Regions from separate parts of the Novosphingobium sp. 550D genome, predicted to be linked through region 2. Evidence: predicted binding sites of a transcription regulator. Region 2 holds the regulator's gene; each other region holds the start of a gene.
What was found. The regulator LexA, encoded in region 2, represses DNA repair genes until DNA is damaged. The targets are predictions, from matches to a motif close to GTTCCNCNCTTGTTCT.
Positions count from the first base shown of each region.

Region 1: a site for LexA is predicted at 2,474-2,489, ahead of recA (recombinase RecA). Genes of this name have one in related genera too.
Region 3: a site for LexA is predicted at 2,319-2,334, ahead of AC2S2E_RS12350 (deoxyguanosinetriphosphate triphosphohydrolase). Genes of this name have one in related genera too.

Region 1 covers NZ_CM171613.1:2,963,860-2,968,777, reverse strand. The annotation lists gene AC2S2E_RS14095 (response regulator) at 1-2,451, shown strand, start outside; gene recA (recombinase RecA) at 2,559-3,632, shown strand; gene alaS (alanine--tRNA ligase) at 3,823-4,918, shown strand, end outside.
Region 2 covers NZ_CM171613.1:2,162,444-2,167,361, reverse strand. The annotation lists gene AC2S2E_RS10160 (NUDIX hydrolase) at 1-71, opposite strand, end outside; gene moaC (cyclic pyranopterin monophosphate synthase MoaC) at 164-637, shown strand; gene AC2S2E_RS10150 (molybdopterin molybdotransferase MoeA) at 634-1,839, shown strand; gene lexA (transcriptional repressor LexA) at 1,906-2,589, shown strand; gene AC2S2E_RS10140 (ComEC/Rec2 family competence protein) at 2,636-4,867, opposite strand; gene gltX (glutamate--tRNA ligase) at 4,898-4,918, shown strand, end outside.
Region 3 covers NZ_CM171613.1:2,602,776-2,607,693, forward strand. The annotation lists gene AC2S2E_RS12335 (proton-translocating transhydrogenase family protein) at 1-239, shown strand, start outside; gene AC2S2E_RS12340 (NAD(P)(+) transhydrogenase (Re/Si-specific) subunit beta) at 239-1,789, shown strand; gene AC2S2E_RS12345 (hypothetical protein) at 1,802-2,107, shown strand; gene AC2S2E_RS12350 (deoxyguanosinetriphosphate triphosphohydrolase) at 2,363-3,523, shown strand; glycine riboswitch at 3,627-3,727, shown strand; glycine riboswitch at 3,728-3,844, shown strand; gene gcvT (glycine cleavage system aminomethyltransferase GcvT) at 3,879-4,918, shown strand, end outside.

The DNA of each region.
Region 1 (4,918 bases), 800 kb from region 2:
GGAGAACAGGAGCGCGGCCAAACGACTGCGCCGGTCATGGAACTGTTGCTGATCGGCGGGGCGCTGGTGGTCAGCGCCGCTCTGGTGTGGTTGGCGACGGGGCAATGGGGCGCGGTGGCCGGCTTTGTCGGCGGGGCGCTGGTTTTGGGCGCCTTGGTGTTCGTACTGGGCCGGACGCGCGGCGGCGCGCAAGAAGCCGAGGTGGTTGAGCCCGACTGGTCGGTGACAGTTGCCGCGATTGAGGGCGAATCGGCGATAGCTCTGGCGGACCGGGCGGGGCGTCTGGTCTGCGCCAATGGATCATTTGAAAATGCCTTCGGGGCCTGGGCGCCTCCTGCCTTGCCTTTTGGTGAGGGCGGCGCCGCGGTGCTGGAAGAATTGGCCCGTTCGGCCTGGCGCGACGGGGCGAGTGCTGCGGATGGTCTGCTGGGGCCTGATGGCGGCTATTGGCGGATTGCAGTGACCCGTGCGGGGCGGGGCGAGGCTTACCTGATTTGGCGGCTTCATCGTTTGGCGGTTACCGATCCGGTCGATGCGCTGTGCGACCATCTGAACGGCAAATTGGGCGTCGTTTTGGGCCATGCCGGTTTTTGTGCGGCGGTTGTGGAAACGGACGGCAGCCTGCGTGCGGTGAACAAGGCCTTTGCGCAAAGGTCGGGCGGCGACGGGATGTTGCTTGGCCAACCCTTCATCGGCCTGTTGACTCAGGATGAACAGGACCGGATTTTCTGGGCGCATGATGTCAAACATTCGGTGCCTTTGACGTTATTCTATCTGCCTCTGGTCGATCCCGATGGTCCGGCCCCGGCCGACCCACAACTCAGCCCTTCATTGATGCTGCTGGTTGATCAGGGCGTCGGCCTTTGCGGTTCGGGTGAGGTGAGCGCGGCGGTGCCGCATTTGCAGGCTTTGTTGGGCGGATTGCCACTGGGCCTGGCGATGGCGGACCGTGATGGCCGCCTGTTGTTCGCCAATGCGGCCTTCATGCGCGCTGCGGGTCGGGAGGGGCAGGCGGTTCCGACCTATCCCACCGATTTGGTCGTGCGTGAGGATAAGGCGGCCTTGTCGGATGCAGTGCGCCGTTTCGGCTATGGCGCGGCGACCAGCGGGGACGTTGCGGTGCGTTTGTCTGCGCAACCGGATGATCCGGTCTCGCTGTCTCTGGCCGGTGTGCGCGGTTTGGGGGAGGCGGCGGTGCTGCTGGGCCTGACCGACAATACCGAGGAAACGCGGCTCAAGCGGCAGGTGGCGCAGGCCACCAAGATGCAGGCAGTGGGCCAGTTGGCGGGCGGTGTGGCGCATGATTTCAACAATGTGCTGACCGCGATTATCGGCACATGCGACCTGATGCTGCTGCGCCATACGCCGGGTGACAGCGACTATGACGACATTCAACAGATCCGCGCCAATTCAAACCGAGCGGCCAGCCTGACCCGTCAATTGCTGGCGTTTAGTCGTCAGCAGACCCTGCGCCCACAGGTCCTGCAATTGCCCGATATCGTGTCGGATATTACGCAAATGCTGCGTCGCCTGATCGGCGAAAAGATCCAGTTGCAGGTCAGCCATGACCGCGATCTGGGCGCGGTGCGGGCCGACCCGACGCAGTTGGAGCAGGTCATCGTCAATCTGGTGGTTAACGCGCGCGATGCCATGCAGGAGGCCTCTCGCAAGGCGGGCGGCGACGGCAGCGGGGCGTTGATCCTGGCCACGCGGCGGGTTCCGGCGGCCGATGTTCGCGCTATGGGCAGCGATATTCTGCCGATTGCCGATTACACGGCGTTGGTTGTGCGTGATACGGGGGGCGGCATTCCGGCCGATATTCTGGGCAAGATCTGGGAGCCGTTCTTTACCTCGAAGGAGCAGGGGCGCGGGACGGGATTGGGCCTCTCGACGGTCTATGGCATTGTAAAACAATCGGGCGGCTTCATTTTTGCCGACAATGTTGCGGCGCAGGATGGGGTTCCGGCGGGCGCACGGTTTACGGTCTATTTGCCGGTACATCATGGCGCGGTGGAAACCGTGGCGCGCCCGCGTGAGGAAGTGACCCATTGGGCGGGCGGCGGCGATATCCTTTTGGTTGAGGATGAGGACGCCGTGCGCGTCGTGGCGGAAAGGGCGTTGAGCAGGGCCGGTTATCAGGTGACAACCGCCAGTGACGGTGAAGAGGGCGTTGAAGCGGTGATGGCAAGGCGCGAATCAGGGGCGGCGATGTTCGACCTGATCGTTTCGGACGTGGTGATGCCGGCGATGGATGGCCCCGCCATGGCGCGGGCGATTCGCGCGGTTGAACCCGGTTTGCCAGTCCTGTTCATGTCCGGCTATGCCGAGGAGCAGTTGCGCCGCGAGATCGATATCGAGAATATGCACTTCATAGCTAAGCCTTTTTCCGTAAATCAGATTGCTGGAAAAGTGGCAGGAGTGTTGGCCAAACGGGCCGCGAAGAAGGGTTGAGCGGGTCGGTTGGAATAATTTTGTTCCACCCTTGTTCCGTTGGAACAAATCCGATACACAATGCCGTGTTGACCTTTGGCAACAGCGCCTTAGCAAGGAGACGGGATGTGGCAGCTCAACTCAAGCTGATTCAAGAAGGCAAGGACAAGGACAGCATGGACCGTCAAAAGGCGCTGGAAGCCGCTCTGGCACAAATTGATCGGGCGTTTGGCAAGGGATCTGCCATGCGTCTGGGGGCCAAGGAAACCATGCAGGTGGAGGCCGTTTCCACCGGATCGCTGGGCCTTGATATTGCTCTGGGCATCGGTGGTTTGCCGCGTGGGCGTATTATCGAAATCTATGGTCCCGAAAGCTCGGGTAAGACGACTCTGGCGCTGCACGCGATTGCAGAGGCACAAAAGGGCGGCGGGACGGCGGCTTTTGTCGATGCCGAACACGCGCTCGATCCGGTTTATGCCAAGAAACTGGGCGTCGATATCGACAATCTGATCGTGTCGCAGCCCGATACGGGCGAACAGGCGCTGGAAATCGTCGATACGCTGGTGCGTTCGAACGCGATTGACGTGCTGGTGGTCGACTCGGTTGCCGCCCTTGTGCCGCGGGCCGAAATCGAAGGTGAAATGGGCGACAGCCATGTGGGCCTTCAGGCGCGTCTGATGAGCCAGGCGCTGCGCAAGCTGACCGGTTCGATCAGCCGTTCGCGTTGTATGGTCATCTTCATCAACCAAGTTCGCATGAAGATCGGCGTGATGTACGGCAATCCGGAAACCACGACGGGCGGCAATGCGCTCAAGTTCTATGCGTCGGTGCGTCTCGACATTCGCCGCACGGGTCAGATCAAGGATCGCGACGATATCGTCGGCAACGCCACCCGCGTGAAGGTGGTGAAGAACAAGGTGGCGCCGCCCTTTAAACAGGTCGAGTTCGACATCATGTATGGCGAAGGCATTTCCAAGATCGGTGAAATCCTCGATCTGGGTGTGAAGGCCGGGATCGTTGAAAAGGCCGGTGCATGGTTCAGCTATGATTCGATCCGCATCGGTCAGGGACGCGAGAATTCGAAGAACTATCTGCGCGAACACCCCGAAGTGCGTGACCGGATCGAAAATGCCATTCGTGCGCAGACCGAAGGGTTGGCCGGTGAAATGATGGCCGGTCCCGAGGCCGAAGATGACGCGTGATTCCTTTGGTTGATGGTTGAAAACGCGGGGGTGTGGGCGGAATTAACGCTCACGCCCCTGTTTTTTTAGAATGCAAGTAGGGCTGAACAGCGGAAACTGGGCAAAAGATTGCTCTGTTCGGCAAAAACGATGGCTCTGAATGCGCCTTCCTGCTTGTCCACCGCCCTTTGGTAGCTTATCGGCAGGCCCCATGATCTCGACGAACGAAATCCGCCGCTCCTTCCTCGAATATTTTGGCTCGAACGGCCATGATGTGGTGCCGTCCGCGCCGCTCGTGCCGTATAACGATCCGACATTGATGTTCACGAACGCAGGCATGGTCCCGTTCAAGAACGTCTTTACGGGTCTTGAAACGCGCGCGATCCCGCGGGCAACCAGCAGCCAGAAATGTGTTCGTGCGGGCGGCAAGCACAATGACCTCGACAATGTCGGTTATACGGCGCGTCACCACACGTTCTTTGAAATGCTGGGAAATTTTTCCTTTGGCGACTATTTCAAGGAACAGGCGATCACGCATGCATGGTCCTTGCTGACCAAGGAGTGGGGCCTGCCTAAGGACAAGCTGCTGGTCACGGTCTATCACACTGATGATGAGGCCTTTGGCTTGTGGCAAAAGATCGCCGGTCTTTCGGATGATCGCATCATTCGCATTCCGACCAGTGACAATTTCTGGTCGATGGGCGACACCGGGCCTTGCGGTCCGTGCAGCGAGATTTTCTTTGACCATGGCGATCACATTTGGGGCGGTCCTCCGGGGTCGCCGGAGGAAGATGGTGACCGCTTCATCGAGATCTGGAACCTCGTGTTCATGCAGTTCGAGCAGCAGGCTGACGGCACGCGCTTAAGCCTGCCCAAGCCCAGCATTGATACCGGCATGGGGTTGGAACGTATCGCGGCGGTCATGCAGGGCGAGCACGACAATTACGACATCGATACATTCAAGGCTCTCATCTCGGCCAGCGAATCGCTGACGGGTGTGAAGGCAGAGGGCGATACGCGCGCCAGCCATCGTGTGATTGCCGACCACTTGCGTTCGACCAGCTTCCTGTTGGCTGACGGCGTTCTGCCCAGCAATGAAGGTCGCGGTTATGTTCTGCGCCGCATCATGCGTCGGGCGATGCGTCATGCGCATCTGCTGGGCGCCAAGGATCCCTTGATGCACCGTCTGGTGCCCGCACTGGTGACCGAAATGGGCGCGGCCTATCCGGAACTGGGCCGTGCGCAGGCTTTGATTCAGGAAGTGCTGGAGCGTGAGGAAACCAAGTTCCGCCAGACGCTCGACAAGG
Region 2 (4,918 bases):
ATCCGCAATTCCAGCCGAAAAAACCGATACCATCCATCATAGATCAAATGCCGGGCAATAATTTCCGCCATATTTGTTCGGTCCCTCAAAAACTTGGCATGACTCTATCGCAGTTCGCGCATTTCTTCGTTGCCTGATGCCTCCGCTTTGGCAAGAGAGAAGCATGAGCGAATTGACCCATCTCGATGCCCAAGGCCATGCCCGCATGGTCGATGTCGGCGCCAAGGCTGAAACCGCGCGGATTGCGATTGCCTCTGGCCGTATCCGCATGAACGCGGCGGCGCTGGTCGCGATCCGCGATGGCAATGTGCCCAAAGGCGACGTTCTGGCCGCAGCCCGCATCGCCGGGATCATGGCGGCCAAGAAAACCGCCGATCTCATCCCGCTTTGCCATCCCTTGCCCCTGCACAGCGTGACCGTCGATTTCACCGTCGAGGAAGGCGCGATCCGCGCCACCGCCATGGCCAGCCTGACCGGCAAGACGGGGGTTGAAATGGAGGCTTTGACCGCCACTTCGCTCGCCCTTCTGACGATTTACGACATGGCCAAGGCCATCGACAAAGGCATGGTCATCGAAGAAGTGCGCCTGATCGAAAAACGGGGCGGCAAATCCGGCGACTGGAAAGCAGAGCTATGACGCGCGCGCCCTTGCCCCTTGAAGAGGCGCAGGCGCGAGTTCTGGCTCTAGCCACTCCGACAGCCGGCGAAGCCGTGCCAATTGAGGCCTCGCTAGGGCGTTACCTGTCCCAGCCGCTGCTGGCCCGCCGGACACAACCGGCGGCTGATCTTTCGGCCATGGATGGCTATGCTCTGGCCCCCGGCGATCTGGGCGGGCCGTGGACCGTCGTGGGTGAAAGCGCGGCAGGGCACCCCTTTGGCGGCACCGTTCAGCCCGGACAGGCCATTCGTATCTCCACGGGCGCAATGGTGCCCGATGGCGCCGGAATCGTCCTGTGTCAGGAGGACGCAGCAAGGGACGGCGACCGCCTAACCCTGACCGGAACGCCGCCCCAACCCGAAGGACGGCATATCCGGCGCAAGGGGCTGGACTTTAGCCATGGCGACGAGGTCTTGCCGGCAGGCACAAGGATCGGGCCGGCGCAAATGGCCTTGGCCATCGCGGCGGGGCATGGCGAAATTTCGGTCCACCGCCGCCCGCGTCTGGCCATTTTGGACAGCGGGGATGAATTGGTGGCGCCCGGCCTCGATTGCCCGCCCCACCGCCTGCCCGCCAGCAACGGCGCAATGTTGGCGGCGATGGCATCAGGCGTGGCCGGAGACATCCTGCGCCTTGGACCAGTGACCGATGATCTGTCTGCGCTGGACGCCGCCTTGGCGCGTGCAGGCGATGTTGATGTGATTGTCACCAGCGGCGGCGCATCGGTGGGCGATCACGACCTGATCCAGCCCGCCTTGCTGAATTGGGGCGCGCAGGTCGATTTCTGGAAGGTCGCGATCCGGCCCGGCAAACCCCTGCTGGTGGCGACGCGCGGGCATCAGATCGTGATCGGCCTGCCAGGCAATCCGGTGTCCAGCTTTGTGACCGCGCATTTGTTCCTGCTGCCGCTGCTGCGCGCGATGCAGGGGGCAGCCAATCCTTTGCCCAGGACCGCGATGGCGCAATTGAGCGAACCGCTGGGTCCGGGGGCCGACAGGCGCGAATTCATCCGTGGATGGTGGGACGGCCAAAATGTCCTGCCACGTCCTATGCGCGATTCCTCTGCGCTGGCGGCGATGGCGGCCAGCAATTGCCTGATCGAACATATGGCGAATGCACCATCGGCGGCGGCCGGCGATAGGGTGAAGATCCATTTGATCGAAAATGGCGGAAGCGCTTGACGTAAGGGCAATGGTTGCGTAATTGTTCCGCAATTGTTCACGCAACACCCCCGTTGGGAGGTCACAATGCTCACCCGGAAACAGCATGAATTGCTGCGCTTCATCCAAGCCAGCCTTGAGGAAACGGGCGTTTCGCCCAGCTTTGAGGAAATGAAAGAAGCGCTCGATCTGAAGTCGAAATCGGGGGTGCATCGCCTGATCTCCGCTCTGGAGGAACGCGGTTTTATCCGCCGCCTGCCCAACCGCGCCCGCGCTTTGGAAGTGTTGCGCCAGCCCGAAGACGTCACCCCGCCGGTCGCGGCCAAGGCTGCGGCACCCAAGAAGGTGGTCGAGGCACCCAAGCCTGTCGTGCCCGCCGCGGCCAATGACGTGGTGGAAATCCCGCTGCATGGGCGCATCGCGGCCGGCGTTCCGATCGAGGCAATGGAAGGTCAGACCATGCTGCCGGTCCCGGCGGCCTTGCTGGGTTCGGGCGAACATTACGCGCTTGAGGTTTCGGGCGATTCCATGGTCGAAGCGGGCATTTTGGACGGCGATCTGGCACTGATCCGCAAGACCGACATTGCGCGCGAAGGCGAGATTGTCGTCGCCCTTGTACGCGGCGAGGAAGCGACGCTGAAATATCTACGGCGCGAACGCGGTCTGGTCCGCCTGGACCCGGCCAATGCGGCCTATGACCCGCAATATTATCAGCCCGGCGAAGTACAGGTTCAAGGCAAGCTGGCCGGCTTGCTCCGCCGGTATCATTAAGCACCCTGCTTGATCGGGAGGGGGTTGTAACGCCCTCTCCTAATCATCACCTATCGTCATATCCTGCTTTAGACGTCATATCCTGCTTTAGACTAGGCGCGCGCCACCACGGATGTTGCCCCTGCCCCTGCGCCACAGTGACAATTTTCCCTCGGTTCAGATAGATCGCCATCCCGCCGGTCCGATAGAGCAGCGCCTCATCCGCGCGCAGGAAACGGGGGCGGCACGAAGGCTGTAACGCCACCCGTGAGACGACAATATCGACCGCCGCACAAGCCTTGGCCATCGCCGCTTCGTCAACAAAGCCTTCCCCCCGCGCCGCAAGGATGGCCCAATCCCGCTCTCCTTGCCTGATCGTGACACGACAGAAGCTTTGATTGCAGGTCGAGCCACGCCACTGTTCAATCGGCAATACAGCGCCAGACAGCCCGGCCGCTTCCTGCATGGCATCCGAAGTGTAATTTGAACGCCCTTGACCCATTACCAGCAATTGCCCGGTTTGCGGATCGATCAATCCCAATTGACGTCCGTCACCCGTGATCATGACATCGGGCGGCGCTGATAATGCCAGCCACAGGCAACCAAGGACCGCAGGCACCAGTCCCAGCAGTCGAATAGTCCCGCGCCAAAGCGCCAGCCATAACAGGCCCAGCACGATGAAAGCATAGGTGCCCCCCGCCATAACCGACAATTGCGTCACGGCATCGGGCCGCGCGCCCACCCATCGCGCAAGCCCAATCAGGCCATCCAGCGACAAGCCGCAAAGGCCCCAGAACGGCCCGCCCATGCCAATCATATCGAAAACCAAACCCGCGGCAATCAAAGGCATAGTGACAAAGGTCGTCAGCGGGATGGCAACCAGATTGGCGAGCGAGCCATAGATCCCGGCGCGGTGAAAGTGATAGAAACTGACCGGCATCAGCGCCAATTCTATGACCATGCCCGTCATCAGCAACATGGCAATGTGCCGACCCAAACGGATCACCCAGGCTTCTTCCCGCCGGGCAAGAAAGGCCCGAACCGGGGTCGCTTCATGCAGGGCCACAATGGCCAGAACCGAACCAAAGCTCATCTGAAAGCTGGGTCCGATAACGGCTTCCGGCCAAAGCAGCATCACAAAAGCCGCCGCCACGGCCAAAAGACGGATCGAAAAGGGTTGTCGCCCGGCCGCAATCGCCGCCAGAGCCAGCAAGGCACCAAGACAGGACCGCACCGTCGGCACCTCGGCCCCCGTCAACAACGTATATCCGACCGCGGCCAATCCCCCTGCACCACTGGCCACGATCGGCAAGCGAATCCGCAGAACAAGCCATGGGCAGAGGGCCAGCAGACGCAGCGCAAGAAAATAGGCCCCCGCGACAACGGCGCTGACATGAAGGCCGGAAACGGAGAGCAGATGGGTCAGCCCCGCATCACGCATGGCCGCCTCGTCCTGTGGTGTGATACCTCCGCGCTCACCACTGGCAAAGGCTGCGGCCATGCCCCCCGCCGATCCGGGTAAAACGGCGCGGATATGCGCGGCCAGCGCATGACGCATCCGCGACAGGCCCTGCGCGCGCGGGGCCGATTCGACCGTCACCGGACCCAGAGCGCTGCCCGTTGCCGCCAACCCGCTGAACCACGCCGCGCGTGCAAAATCATAGCCTCCCGGTAAACGCGGTGGCGCAGGTGGAACAAGCCTCGCCCGCATTTGCACATAGGCCCCCTCCACCGCCCCCGAAGCGGAATCGCCGGTTTTCAGCGTGATTCTCGCCTTGATCGCCCTTTTTTCGCCCGGCAAACGCAGCCCCAGGATCAGGCGAATCCGCGATTGGGCGGGCAATTCCTGACGCTCCACCACAATGGCTCGTATATTCAAGACCATAGGCGCGGGAATCGCCGGCGTACCGACCAAGGTCGATTTGGCCCAAACCAGCCCGCAACCCAAGGCGACGGCCAAGGCCATCGACATCATCGCCTTGGCCAGACACGGCCATCGCCCCTTGGGCCCCAGCAACACGCCGGCAAACAGCGCGACGGAAAAACATATTGCTATCAACAATATCCATTGAAGCGGGCCAAAGAGCGCAAACCACGCCGCCACGCCTCCGGCCATGCCCGCCGCCAGCCATGGCGCCAGCGTCGATCCGGCCCGCAACAGAAATTGCTCTAAGACCAAAGCAAAACTTGCCAAGCGCGCGCGGCTGCGCCAAGGGCCATGTTGCGTTGCAGCGCCATCCCCCCCGAAAGAGGCGGAACGCTGGGCCGTTTGGGTGTTGCTCTGGGTCGCGTGAACCATGGGCCCTATTAGGACAGAAAGGACAAGGGAATGACAAGTTCGGGGTTGGCT
Region 3 (4,918 bases), 440 kb from region 2:
TGGTGTGGTCGGTCACGCCTGCGCTGCACACGCCCTTGATGGCGGTGACCAATGCCATTTCCTCGGTGATCGTGGTGGGGGCGCTGATCGCGGCGGCGGCCAGCGGGATTGGCGCTGCGGGCGGCGTGTCGAAATGGCTGGGGCTGGGCGCGGTGGTGCTGGCCTCGGTCAACATCTTTGGCGGTTTTGCGGTGACGGCGCGCATGCTGGCCATGTATAAGAAGAAGGAGAAGAAGTGATGGAACATGTCACAACTCCTTCATGGGCGATGTTTGCCTATCTTGTTTCCGGCGTGTTGTTCATTCTGGCGCTGCGCGGCCTGTCGTCTCCGGCCACCAGCCGTTCGGGCAATCGCTATGGCATGATTGGTATGCTGATTGCGGTCGCCACGACGTTGGTGACGCATTTTCCTTTAGCACAGTATTATGAACATACGCCGCCTGATGGTTTACCGTTTTACGGTCCTGACTTTGGATCGTTTGCGCTGATTGTCGCTGCAATTGCTTTGGGCGGCGGGATCGGTTTTGTCATCGCTCGGCGGATTGCCATGACGGCGATGCCGCAATTGGTGGCGGCGTTTCACTCGCTGGTTGGGATGGCGGCGGTGATGGTGGGCTGGGCGGCCTATCTCAATCCTGAGGCTTTCGGGATTTCAGAAAAACACGTTGCTTTTATTTTGCACAGTATAACTGAACAAGAGGCTGCTGCTGGAGTGGTTCGGGGTGAACATACTGTTACGACAGTATATATCGCCGCCCAATCCTGCATCGAAATGGGCCTTGGCATCGCGATTGGTGCGATCACGTTCAGCGGCTCGATCATCGCCTTCCTCAAGCTGGCGGGCAAGATGTCGGGTTCGCCGATCATGCTGCCGGGGCGCCATGTCATCAACCTTGGCACGATCATCGCGATCCTTGGCCTTGTCGGCTATTTCACGATGGATCAGTCGCTCTGGGTGATCGGCCTGATCACGCTGCTGGCCTTCATCATCGGCTTCTTGCTGATCATTCCGATTGGCGGGGCGGATATGCCGGTGGTGGTCTCGATGCTCAATTCCTATTCGGGCTGGGCCGCCGCCGCGATGGGCTTCACGCTGCATAACAGCGCGATGATCATCACCGGCGCGCTGGTGGGGTCTTCGGGCGCGATCCTGAGCTACATCATGTGCAAGGCGATGAACCGCAGTTTCATCAGCGTGATCGCGGGCGGATTTGGCGCAGCGCCGGAAGCGGCCAGCGGCGCGGCCAAGGAACAGCGCCCGTGGAAGCGCGGCAGCGCCGAGGACGCGGCCTTCCTGATGAAGGAGGCCGAGAGCGTCATCATCATCCCCGGCTATGGCATGGCGGTGTCTCAAGCTCAGCACGCGCTGCGCGAAATGGCCGATGTGCTGAAAAAAGAAGGCGTCAGCGTCAAGTATGCCATTCACCCGGTTGCCGGGCGAATGCCGGGCCATATGAACGTCTTGCTGGCCGAAGCAAATGTGCCCTATGATGAAGTCTTCGAACTGGAGGACATCAATTCCGAGTTCGGCCAGTGCGACGTTGCTTTCATCATCGGCGCCAATGACGTGGTCAACCCCGCCGCCAAGACCGACAAGTCCAGCCCGATCTATGGCATGCCCGTCTTCGACGTGGACAAAGCCAAGACCGTCATGTTCGTCAAACGCTCGATGGGCGGCGTGGGTTATTCAGGTGTTGATAATGATGTCTTCTACATGGACCAGACCATGATGCTGCTGGCCGACGCCAAGAAGATGGTGGAAGACATCGTCAAGGCGCTGGCCCACTAAAGGGTCCATTGAATGCGTAAAGTTCTGACAGTCCTTGCCCTTACCCTTGCCCTGTCGGGCTGTGTTCAGGGGATCGCCAGAGGCCGGGTGAAATCGGCCCTTGTCGGGGCGGGGCTGTCCGAACCGGTGTCGGCCTGCATGGCCGAGCATATGGTGGACAAGCTGACCATCACCCAATTGCGCCAGTTGGAGGCGTTGCAGGGGCCAAAGCGGTCGCTGTTTGATTACGTGATGGCGGTGCGCCGAATTCAGGACCCGGAAGTCATTCGCGTGACGGCGGCGGCGGCTGGGTTGTGCATGAGCGGGTGGGAAAGATAAGGTTTGCCTCCGGCGGGCAAAGGGCGGTGGCCCTTTGCAATCCCATTAATGGGTGGCGTGAAATTGCCCGGTTGTGTGATGATTTTTAAAGCCTGCGGCGCTGGTTATGGGCGCCGCAGGCTTTATCATTTCAACGCCGCGTCCGACACCTGAGGCAGAACCCGTGGCGCAACAAAGACAGTAATAGGAGCGCGAGGGACAAGTCCCTCGCATTTTCCCCTTTTTCTTCAACTGAAATCCGCCTACCCCAACCCGATGCCTCTATCCCCCCTGGCCTGTGACCCATCGCAAACCCTTGGCCGTGAATTCGCGCTGGAAGGCTCGATCGCCCGCGGTCCGCGCAGCCCGTATCAGCGCGACCGCGACCGGATCATCCACTCGATTGCGTTCCGACGTTTGCGCCATAAAACGCAGGTTTTCGTTGCCCCCGACGGAGATCACTACCGCGTCCGCCTGACCCACAGCCTTGAGGTGGCCCAGATCGGCCGCGTCATTGCCCGCGTGCTGGGGCTGGACGAGGATTTGACCGAGGCGCTCTGCCTTGCCCATGACATCGGCCACCCGCCCTTTGGCCACAGCGGCGAGGACGCGTTGGACGAAGCGCTCAAAGAGCAGGGTGGATGGGACCACAATGCCAATACGCTCCGGACGCTGATGCGTCTGGAAAGCCCTTATTGCGAGCATGAGGGGCTGAACCTGACTTGGGAGACGCTGGAGGGGCTGGCCAAGCATAACGGGCCGGTGCGCAATCCCAACTGGGCGTTGGCCGAACTGGATGCGGCCTATCCGCTGCATCTGGGCGAATGGTCATGTCTTGAGGCGCAGGTGGCCGCGATTGCCGACGACATCGCCTATGACAATCATGACATTGACGATGGGCTGCGCGCCGGATTCCTGCATCTCGACGATCTGTTGACCCAACCCTTCGTGGCCGAACAATGGTGCGCGGTGGAGGCAAAGCACCCCAACGCCCCTCATGACCGCAAATTGCGCGAACTGGTGCGCAGCCAGATTGGCATCATGGTCAATGACGTCATCGCGCAAACGCAGGCCCGCACGGCGGGCATGGCCAGCATCGCCGATGTGCGCGCCGCCACGCGTGCCAGCGTCGCCTTCTCGCCCGCGATGGGTGAGGCCGAGCGTACGCTGAAGCGCTTTATGTACGCCAAGCTCTATTATCACCCCGAACAACTGGCCACGGCGGAAAAGGCGCATCAGGTCGTATCGGGCCTGTTTGCTGCCTATCGCGAAAATCCGGGGCACATGGGGGCGGATTGGGCCGCGCGCCTGCCTGCGGCTGAACCTCAACGCAGCCGCCACATCGCCGATTTCATCGCCGGCATGACGGATCGCTTCGCCATCGCACAATATCGGACCATTTTCGGCACCGCGCCGGAGGGTTTGAGCAACGTCTGAGCCACATCGTGCCGGATTTGGTGACCAGATTGCGTATTGGGGTAGAATTTCTGACACTCTGTTTGACTTTTGCGCCGCAAAAAGAGAAGGCGGACATCAGTCGCTGAACGATGCGGGAGAGTTCGGATGATTCGAAAGAATTATCCGGCGCCGAAGGAGCAACCGCCCCGGAATCTCTCAGGCAATAAGGACCGTGTCGGTCAATAGCGACGCTCTGGAAAGTGCAATCGGACCAATCGGTTCGAGGGCCGCCGAAGGGGTAAATCTGCGCATTTCCATGTGCGGGCTAAGCTCTCAGGTTTCCGTGACAGAGGGGGCACCGAGATTGGTGCAACGCTGTGCGGAAGGCTGATTAGTGAGCGACACATACGATTCTGACTCGGTCGAAGAGATCGAAACCCCCGAAACCCTCACGCTTCCCCTTGATGCATGGCACCGCGCACGCGGTGGCCGCATGGTCGAATTCGCCGGTTACTGGATGCCCGTGCAATACGAAGGCATCATGGGCGAACACCTGTGGACCCGCGAAAACGCCGGCCTGTTCGACGTCAGCCACATGGGCCAGTTGGTCGTGTCGAGCGAAGACGAAGCGCAGGAAGACGCCATCACTGCGCTGGAAGCGCTGATGCCCGCGGACCTTTCGATCCTCAAGGTTGGTCGTCAACGTTACTCGCTGCTGCTCAACGAAACCGGCGGCATTATCGATGATCTGATGATCACACGTTGGGCCAATGGTTTCTTCCTGATCGTCAATGGCGCGACCAAGTGGGACGACATCGGCCATTTGCGCGAATTCCTGCCCGACGACATCACGCTGACGCATCGCGACGATTTCGCGCTGCTCGCGCTGCAAGGCCCCTGCGCGGCGGAGGCTCTGGCCTCTTTTGGTATCGAACCGGCCCAGCCGGAGGTTGCCGCGGTGGACCAGCTCTCCTTTATGCAGGCCGGACATTATGTCTGGAACGGCGTCGAACTGCATATCAGCCGTAGCGGTTATACCGGCGAAGATGGCTATGAAATCGCGGTCCCGGCCGAGAGCGCCGAAGCCTTGGCCGAAATGCTCTGCACCCATCCGGCGGTCAAGCCCATCGGCCTTGGCGCGCGTGACAGCCTTCGTATGGAAGCTGGCCTGCCGCTCTACGGTCATGACCTGAACGAAGAAATCGACCCCATCAGCGCGGGCCTGTCCTTCGCTATTTCCAAGCGCCGCCGCGCCGAAGGCGGTTTCCCCGGCGCCGACCGCATCCTGACCGGCCTGTCACAGGGCACGGAAACGGTCCGTGTCGGCCTGAAACTGTCGGGCCGTCAGGCCGCGCGCGAAGGCGCTGAGGTTTACAGCGGCGAGGAAAAGGTCGGCGTGCTGACCTCGGGCGGTTTCGCGCCCAGCCTTGGTTG